Regions from separate parts of the Mesobacillus sp. QJM3NY_10 genome, predicted to be linked through region 2. Evidence: predicted binding sites of a transcription regulator. Region 2 holds the regulator's gene; each other region holds the start of a gene.
What was found. Region 2 encodes Rex, which represses fermentation and respiration genes when NADH is low (regulators of the CRP and FNR family bind a similar motif). Its sites were predicted from a motif close to TTGTGAAATATTTCACAA; they were not measured.

Region 1: a site for Rex is predicted at 1,420-1,437, ahead of AC0VX7_RS19785 (cytochrome ubiquinol oxidase subunit I). Genes of this name have one in related genera too.
Region 3: a site for Rex is predicted at 736-753, ahead of hcp (hydroxylamine reductase). Genes of this name have one in related genera too.
Region 4: a site for Rex is predicted at 939-956, ahead of AC0VX7_RS06845 (nitrate/nitrite transporter). Genes of this name have one in related genera too.

The regions. Positions count from the first base shown of each region.
Region 1 is NZ_CM149675.1:3,911,804-3,914,009, forward strand. Features, by position in the region: gene AC0VX7_RS19785 (cytochrome ubiquinol oxidase subunit I) at 1-1,289, opposite strand, end outside; gene AC0VX7_RS19790 (phosphatase PAP2 family protein) at 1,568-2,206, opposite strand, start outside.
Region 2 is NZ_CM149675.1:254,807-257,012, forward strand. Features, by position in the region: gene AC0VX7_RS01405 (ABC-F family ATP-binding cassette domain-containing protein) at 1-247, opposite strand, end outside; gene moaC (cyclic pyranopterin monophosphate synthase MoaC) at 426-920, shown strand; gene AC0VX7_RS01415 (redox-sensing transcriptional repressor Rex) at 949-1,614, shown strand; gene AC0VX7_RS01420 (YdiK family protein) at 1,638-1,838, opposite strand; gene AC0VX7_RS01425 (CPBP family intramembrane glutamic endopeptidase) at 1,842-2,206, opposite strand, start outside.
Region 3 is NZ_CM149675.1:3,076,733-3,078,938, reverse strand. Features, by position in the region: gene AC0VX7_RS15510 (YppG family protein) at 1-31, shown strand, start outside; gene AC0VX7_RS15505 (Hsp20/alpha crystallin family protein) at 119-592, opposite strand; gene hcp (hydroxylamine reductase) at 816-2,117, shown strand.
Region 4 is NZ_CM149675.1:1,367,809-1,370,014, forward strand. Features, by position in the region: gene AC0VX7_RS06840 (Crp/Fnr family transcriptional regulator) at 1-679, opposite strand, end outside; gene AC0VX7_RS06845 (nitrate/nitrite transporter) at 1,048-2,206, shown strand, end outside.

The sequences.
Region 1 (2,206 bases), 1.1 Mb from region 2:
TTTTTCCGGAACATCCTTGTTAGTACAACGGTGCTGCCAATGGCAAGAATCAAGTATAAACCTGCAAACAGAAGCAGCATCAAATCGACCTGGCCGCTTGTGGTTGCCGCATCCTCAACCTTCATGATTCCTCGAAGGATCCATGGCTGCCTTCCTACTTCAGCGAACCACCAGCCAAGTTCAATCGCAAGTATGGACAACGGTCCACCGAAGACGATCAGCCAGCGGTACCACCTTGTTCTGATGAAACTCCATTTCATCCACACACCCACAACATAGACAAGTGAAAGGGCCGACATCCACATCCCAATCGTCACCATTCCATCAAATAAATAATGAATATACAATGGCGGGATCTCGTCTTCAGGGAATTCATTAAGGCCAATCACTTCAGCGTTAGGATTGCTGTGAGCTAGAATACTTAGTGCATAAGGAATTTCAAGCGCATATTTTACTTCTCCATCATCAAGAACACCATACAACACCAGCGGTGCTCCCTCATGTGTCTCGAAGTGCCATTCGGCTGCTGCCAGCTTTTCCGGCTGGTATTCTGCGAGGTATTTACCAGAGAAATCACCTATGACAGCAGTGGCAATTGAAAAGATAAGTCCAATTTTCATCGTTAAAAATACAGCTTTTTTATGGTAGATATGATCCGATCCTTTTAAGAGCCGGTATGCGCCAATCGAAGCAAGGACAAATGCTGAGGTCATATAAGCTGTCGACAATACATGGGCAACCTTCGTCGGCATCGCCGGATTGAACATGGCCAGAACCGGATTGATATTGACCAGCTGTCCGTTGACAAGATCGAAGCCTTGCGGCGCATTCATGAACGCATTGACGATTGTGATGAACACGGCTGAAAAGGATGCTCCCACCGCAACCGGAATCAATAGCAGCAAATGTTTCTTCTGATTCTCAAACCGGTCCCACGTATATAGATAAATGCCGAGAAAAATCGCTTCAAAGAAAAATGCGAATGTTTCCATGAACAGCGGGAGAGCGATCACATTGCCCGCCAGTTCCATAAAATTAGGCCATAACAATGATAGCTGCAAGCCAATTGCCGTCCCGGTCACAACTCCGACCGCAACGGTGATGACAAAGCCACGAGTCCATCTTCTTGCGAGCAGAATATAATGCTCATCCTGTTTCTTGATTCCCAGCCACTGAGCGATCATGATCATCAGCGGAATTCCCACTCCGATGGTGGCATAAATAATATGGAAGGATAATGTAAGCTCTGTTAAAACACGACTAAAAAAAACTGATTCTTCATTCCCCATTCTTCAATACCCCTTTTCTATCCAGCAAAAATTCGTCCGATAAAAGACAGACCCATGATTGCAGCCACAATAAAGGCCAGCCACATAAGCACTCTTTCTTGTTTTTTATACATAAAGTCACCTCGAAAGTTTGTTCAATAAATCACATTATTGAACAGTCCCAGTTCTAATCTTTTATATAATAAAAATGTGAGAGAAATATGATATGTAATCCATTTCAGCATCTTTCATTTTATTCCCATTCTCAGGATGGTTAAAACGAAAAAACTACGATATGATCAATGCGACCGTTCCGGTATTTCCAGCTTTTCTTTATATCTTTGAAAAAACCAGATAACAGCCGCGACCCATAGGCCGCTGGCAAGAAAGCCTCCGATAATATCACTTGGATAATGGACGCCTAAATAAACCCTGCTCAATCCAATCGCTAGAATCATAAAGGTGCTGAGGAGGATGACAGCGGTTCTCCCTATCACGGTTGGGACATGGCGCCAGAGCAGGAAAGCAAAGATGCTGTAAAAAGAAAAAGCATTCATCGCATGGCCGCTCGGAAAACTGTATCCCCCTATTTCAATCAGCCGGTTAAAGTCAGGACGGGCACGATGAAAATACATTTTCAACAACCTGTTCAGAATCGGTGTAATATAAACAACAGACAGAAAAACAAGGATCTCCAGCCTATGTTTTAACACGTAAAAAAGAAATAGGAAAATTGGAATGGTCAGGATGACGCTAAATTTTAAGGAGCCAATATAGGTAAAGAATTTCATGGCCGCTGTCAGGCCCTCTGCTTCGAGTCCCTGTACCTTATCAATAACAATCTGATCGAATACAACCAAATGTTCAGCCTGTACCAGAAAGGAAATAATGATAAAGCCAAATAACGAACCAAAAAAGGCGATGAACAGCTGCAGATT
Region 2 (2,206 bases):
TGCTTTTCTCGGATTCAAGCCCGGTATTTTGCGCGAGATAGCCGATCATCGTCCCTTTTGGGCGAATGATCTCGCCGCCGTCATGAGATTCGTACCCGGCGAGGATTTTCAGCAGGGTCGATTTTCCTGCCCCGTTCCGGCCGACAAGCGCTACTCGGTCATTGGTCTGTATTTCAAACTTTATATTCGATAAAATAAGATCAGCAGCAAAATATTTTGATAGCTGATTCACCTGTAATAAAATCATTATTTTCACCTCTATTGCCTTAGAGATAGTGTAACCCAATAATATAGGCACGGCAATATGTGCGAACTGCTATAGGTGGTAAGGTGTAAAAAATTCCCTGTGTATTGTGAACACTGAAACAAAGTTCACACACAAGTTTTATAAAATAGTGTATTATTTGGTAGAAAGGAGCTTTAACATGGCAGAATTTACGCATTTTAATGAAGAGGGAAGAGCGAAGATGGTCGATGTCAGTGAAAAGCCGGAGACGGTCCGTACGGCAGTCGCCCATTCAAGCATAACCGTGAACGAAGATATATATAGTAGAATCACTGAAAATAAGATGAAAAAAGGGGATGTACTGGCTGTCGCGCAGGTAGCAGGCATCATGGCGGCAAAAAAGACATCCGAAATCATCCCGATGTGCCACCCAATTCCTTTGACAGGCATTGACCTTTCGTTCGATTGGGAGCAAAATGGTAATGACTATATTTTAAATATCGCCGCAGCTGTAAAAACAAAAGGGAATACAGGTGTGGAAATGGAAGCGTTAACAGCAGCTTCAGCATGTGCGCTGACTGTTTATGATATGTGCAAGGCCGTTGATAAGGGCATGGTGATTGGCAAGACATATCTGGTCGAAAAAACCGGCGGTAAAAACGGTGATTTCAAGAGAGAAGAAAAGTTGAGATAGAAATAACGGACAGGGTGGAGGATGGAGAATGACGAATGATGCTATGAAGATTCCGCAGGCAACCGCAAAACGTTTGCCACTGTATTACCGGTTCTTATTGAACTTGCATTCTTCAGGGAAGCAAAGGGTGTCATCCGCGGAATTAAGTGAAGCGGTAAAGGTGGATTCAGCAACAATCCGAAGAGATTTTTCCTACTTTGGGGCTTTAGGTAAAAAGGGATATGGCTATAATGTGAATTACCTGCTAACCTTTTTCCGTAAGACATTGGACCAGGATGAGCTGACGAAAGTTGCCCTGATCGGTGTCGGAAACCTGGGAACAGCATTAATGAACTACAATTTTTCAAAGAATAATAATACGAAAATCAAGATAGCTTTCGATGTTGACGCAGGAAAGGTCGGCACGAAAATCGGCGAAGTCTCAATATATCACATGGATGATCTTGACAAGGTTGTCGTCGAGGAAGGGATCCAGGTAGCTATCCTGACGGTTCCTTCAGCCGTAGCACAGCCGATCACAGACCGATTGGTACAGGCGAATATCAAGGGAATCCTGAACTTCACGCCGGCGAGGCTGAATGTGCCGCCGTCGATCAGGATCCATCACATTGATTTGGCGGTTGAGCTGCAGTCATTGATTTATTTCTTAAAACATTATCCAACAGATACTGAAACAACTGAATCAGTCGAATAAAAAATAGCTCCTTCATGAAGGAGCTATTTTTTCTGTACATTCTTCAGTTTGAAATGGAACATAATCATCCTGATGCCGGACCCGAAGTCGAACGTGGCAAGAGCTACAAGCAAATAGCTAAAGAATCCCCAGCCTGTCTCGTTTACATTCTGGATGGCGAAATAGGTGAATAAGCTGCCTAACAAGATGTAGACAATGCCTGAAAATAAAGGCGATTGCTTCATAACTTAAAATCCCCCAATAAAGCTTTGTATTTTCTCTGCTTCTTTTATCATTCTCTCAATGTCTTCCCTAAATACGGATTGAAGCAGGACAACCATTGTATTCATTGTAACGTGGGCAATGATTGGCACGATGATCCGCTTTGTTTTTACATAAAGGAAGGCAAAGGTGAAGCCCATCGCTGAGTATAGGATCACGTGCTCCGGCTCCATATGGGCAAGCGCAAAAATGACAGAGCTGATTAGTGCGGAAAAGAAGAAATTCATTTTCTTATGCAGGCTGCCGAAAATGATTTTACGGAAGACGATTTCTTCTAATATAGGGCCGATAATCGAGCTAACCAAAATGATAACTGGGAACATTTCAATCA
Region 3 (2,206 bases), 2.0 Mb from region 2:
CAAAGGTTTCGGTGGAATATTTAAGGTCTAATTAAATAGAATCCAAAAGGAAACAAAACAAGCAGGCAATTTAATCGGCCTGCTTGTTTATTTTGTTCATTTTTATGGGATCGCAACATCAATCTTGATCACTTAAAATATCAATCTTCTTGCCTTGCTTTTTTGCGATTTTGACTTCAAGCAGGCCGTTTCGATAGGAAGCACGGGTCTTTCTTTCATTGACCGGAACCGAAAAGGGAATCGTTCTGCTTAATTGCCGAGCCGAAGCCATGTGCCTCTCTGTCTTTGCGACATCATTGATTTCCGAAGTAGCGTCAGTCTGATTGACCAGTATTGTCAGGGAATTATTAATAATATTTATGGAAATCTGTTCTCTTTTAACTCCGGGCAATTCTGCTGTCACAATATATTCCTTTTCTGTTTCATGCACCCCAACATTGAAGTGTGAATGTGGAAAGGGCTGTCTGAAAAAATCATCAATGCTTTGCAGTATGCCTTTTACTGGCTTTTCCTGCATCAGCTGGTTCATGGATTTAAACCATTGTTCAAGGGCTTCTTGTCTTTTTGGGCGGTCAGGATGGTTGGTTGCCATCGATGCACATCCTCCTCTGAAGAAATTCTTATAATAGGTTATGTTGAGAAGAATGTCCCTGTTCAAGATTGAGCTGCTTTTACCTTGATGACACTTCATTACTTCGCCTTACCTTTTTGAACACTTTGTGAAAAATGCCTTTAGTGTGATTTAGGTCACATATCCGGAATTTCATCCTCGGTATGCTGAAACAGTAAATAACGCAGAAGAGGGGAATACACAGATGTTTTGTTACCAATGTGAACAAACGCCAACAGGAGGATGTACAGTTGTTGGTGTATGCGGAAAAGATGAAACAATCGCAAGCCTACAGGACACAATGATTTTTGCTTTAAAGGGGATCGCAGCATATAGAACCCATGCCAACCAGCTTGGTTTCACAGATTCATTTGTTGATGCAACAACCCACGAAGCATTGTATATGACATTAACCAACTCTAACTTTAATGTACAAGAACATATCGATATGGCAATGAAGGTTGGAAAATCAGCGGTTCGCGTGATGGAGCTTCTGGATGAAGCGCATACGAGCCGACTTGGTATCCCTCAGCCGGTAAAAGTCAGCCAGAATAAGATTGAAGGAAAATGTATCGTCGTAACAGGACATAATCTGTTCGCGCTTGAAGAGCTGCTTAAACAAACAGAAGGAAAAGGCATCAACATCTACACTCACTCCGAGATGCTACCTGCCCATGGCTATCCGGCATTGAAGAAGTACCCGCACCTTAAGGGGAACATCGGGAAAGCATGGTTCGACCAGCGCCGCCTGTTTGAAAAGTTCCCAGGGGCAATCCTGGCTACGACAAACTGTGTAATGCCAATCAAAGGTTCATATGCAGACCGTATGTTCACTTATGAGGTTACAGGCCTAGAGAATGTAAGAAAAATAGAAAATGATGATTTCACTCTGCTTATTGAAAAAGCTTTGGAGCTTCCTGAAGCAAATATGGAATCTGAAGAGACATTAGTGACAGGCTTCCACCATGAAACAGTGATCGGGCTTGCGCCTGAAGTTATTGATGCGGTAAAGTCTGGTAAAATCAAGCGCTTCTTCGTCATTGCTGGCTGCGACGCACCTGGTAAAGGCGGAGAATACTACCGGGAGCTTGCAACATCGCTTCCTCCAGAAGCTGTTATCCTGACAACTTCATGCGGAAAATTCCGTTTCAATGATGTGGATTATGGTGTGGTTCCTGGAACGAACATCCCTAGATATTTGGATCTTGGACAGTGTAATAACTCTGTATCCACTGTAAAAATCGCGAAGGCATTAGCTGATGCGTTTGAATGTGATGTGAATGAGCTGCCTGTAAGTATCGTTCTTTCTTGGTTCGAGCAAAAGGCTGTAGCGATCCTGCTTGGATTGTTCAGTCTTGGAATCCAGGATATCCGCATTGGGCCTAAGCCGCCAGAATTCATTTCTGACGGAGTGATGGAAGTTCTTCAGGAAACCTTCAACCTGAAGTTGATCACAACTGCACAGGAAGATTTGGAAACAATGATGGGATTAAGTAAAACTGAATAAAAATATGAACGCCCGAAGCAGATAGCTTCGGGCGTTTTATTGTTTGCTTTCGAATTGATTATAAAAACTTCTATTGGGGGATTTACCTA
Region 4 (2,206 bases), 1.1 Mb from region 2:
CCGCCGGGCAGTTTTCGCAGCCGATTTCCTGTCGTAAATATTCTACATCATGAACCAGGATTTTCCCTTTTTTAATTGAAATGATTCCTTCTCGCTTCAGGTCATTCAGGATGCGGTTTGTGCTTTCGCGGGAAGTTCCGCAGAAGTTTGCCAGCTCTTGGTTCGTTAACGGCAGGTCAATCAAAATGCCGGTGTCTTTATGGACGCCATAGCTGTTAGTCATTCGGATCAAGGTGGAGAATAATGCTCCTTTTTTTCCGTTAAGCACTAAATCGCGGAATTTAGTCTGAGTTTTACGGAAATGATCGCTCATCCACTTCATGAATTCAAACGCAAGTGTCGGATTGTGGAAGATCTCCTTTTCAATCACGTCTTTTCTGATTGCGGCGATTTTCGCGTCTTCAAGGATAAGCGCACTTAAGAGGTACTTAGGTGCATCAGTAAAAAGTGTCAATTCTCCGCAAATATCGTTCTCTCCGCAGATCCTTAAGGCAAGCTCTCGGCCATCCTGGGTGACCTTGCTGATTTGGACCTTGCCGCCCAGGATCAAATAAAGCTCCTCAGCCTCCATGCCTTCCTGGAACAGGTATGACCCTTTTTTTACATGGATCGTCCGGTCGGCAAACTGGAGTAATTCTTTAATTTCAATTGAATGAGTTGCTTTAGTTGTGTTTGGCATGGTCATCACCCTTTTTTTGATTTTAGCTCTCTATAGTAGGAGCTATGTCCGTGGCATAATCTTTATTGTCATAATAATAACACCGAGATAGTGTTAACTAAATCAAGATTGAGGAAATGTCAAAATCTCGTCACATTATAAAAGCGATTTGTTCACATTTTCGAAACAAAGTCGGTCTAGGTATATTATATCGATAAAAAAAGCCAGTTGTTTCTAATGTTTAGAAACAACTGTGACAGTTTATTGAACAAAAAAGCGGGTGTGAAGTTCGTCATATCTAAGGGTTTTGATTTTTCTTACTATTTGTCTAAGGAACCGTTCGGTATTTAAAGTGAAGTAAAATATTTGCAAGCAAGAAGGGGGAAATCATGAGAATACAAAAAGTGCAACTGCCGCTCCAAACGCTTAGTCTTGTTGCTGGGTTTATGGTATGGGTTATTTTATCGGCATTAATGCCCTTCATCAAAGAGGATATACAGCTGACTGCGAACCAGATTGCGATGGCCACTGCCATACCAGTCGTTCTCGGCTCTATCCTGAGAATCCCGATTGGATACTGGACAAACAAATATGGCGCACGAAAACTGTTTTTTATCAGCTTTGCATTCCTTCTGTTCCCGGTATACTTCATTAGTATCGCTGATTCCTATTCTGATTTGTTGATAGGGGGCTTGTTTGTCGGTATCGGAGGAGCGATATTCTCTGTAGGTGTAACATCGCTGCCGAAGTACTATCCTAAAGAACGCCACGGGTTTGTCAACGGTATATATGGAGTAGGAAACCTTGGGACAGCACTTACAACGTTTTCAGCGCCTGCTATTGCAGCACAGCTTGGCTGGCAGCCAACAGTCAAGCTTTTCATGGTCTTGCTTATAGCATTCGCTTTCCTTAACTATTTCCTCGGTGACAAAAAAGAGCCCAAGGTCGTTACTCCTTTAGGCGAGCAAATCAAGAGCGTATACAAAAACCAGAAGCTTTGGGCTTTAAGCTTGTTCTACTTTTTAACCTTTGGTTCATTTGTAGCCTTCACGATCTATTTGCCGAATTTCCTTGTATCGCATTTTGAGCTTGATAAAGTAGATGCTGGCCTTAGGACTGCAGGCTTTATTGCACTGGCAACATTTTTCAGGCCAATTGGCGGCTGGCTGGGGGATAAATTCAACTCGTTTGTCATCCTAATGGTGGTGTTTGCTGGAATGACGATTTCGGGGATCCTGCTCTCGTTCACGCCTTCATTGACGCTGTATACAATTGGCTGTCTCGCAGTCGCAATCAGTGCCGGTATTGGGAATGGAACTGTCTTCAAGCTTGTACCGCTTTATTTTTCAAAGCAAGCGGGTATCGTCAACGGGATTGTTTCAGCGATAGGCGGATTAGGAGGCTTTTTCCCACCGCTTATGCTTGCATTCCTGTTCAACCTTACCGGACATTACGCAATTGGTTTCATGGCATTATCCCAGGTGGCACTGGCAAGCTTGATCATCGTTATCTGGATGTACTATCAGGAAAAATTAAGTCTTGCTAAAA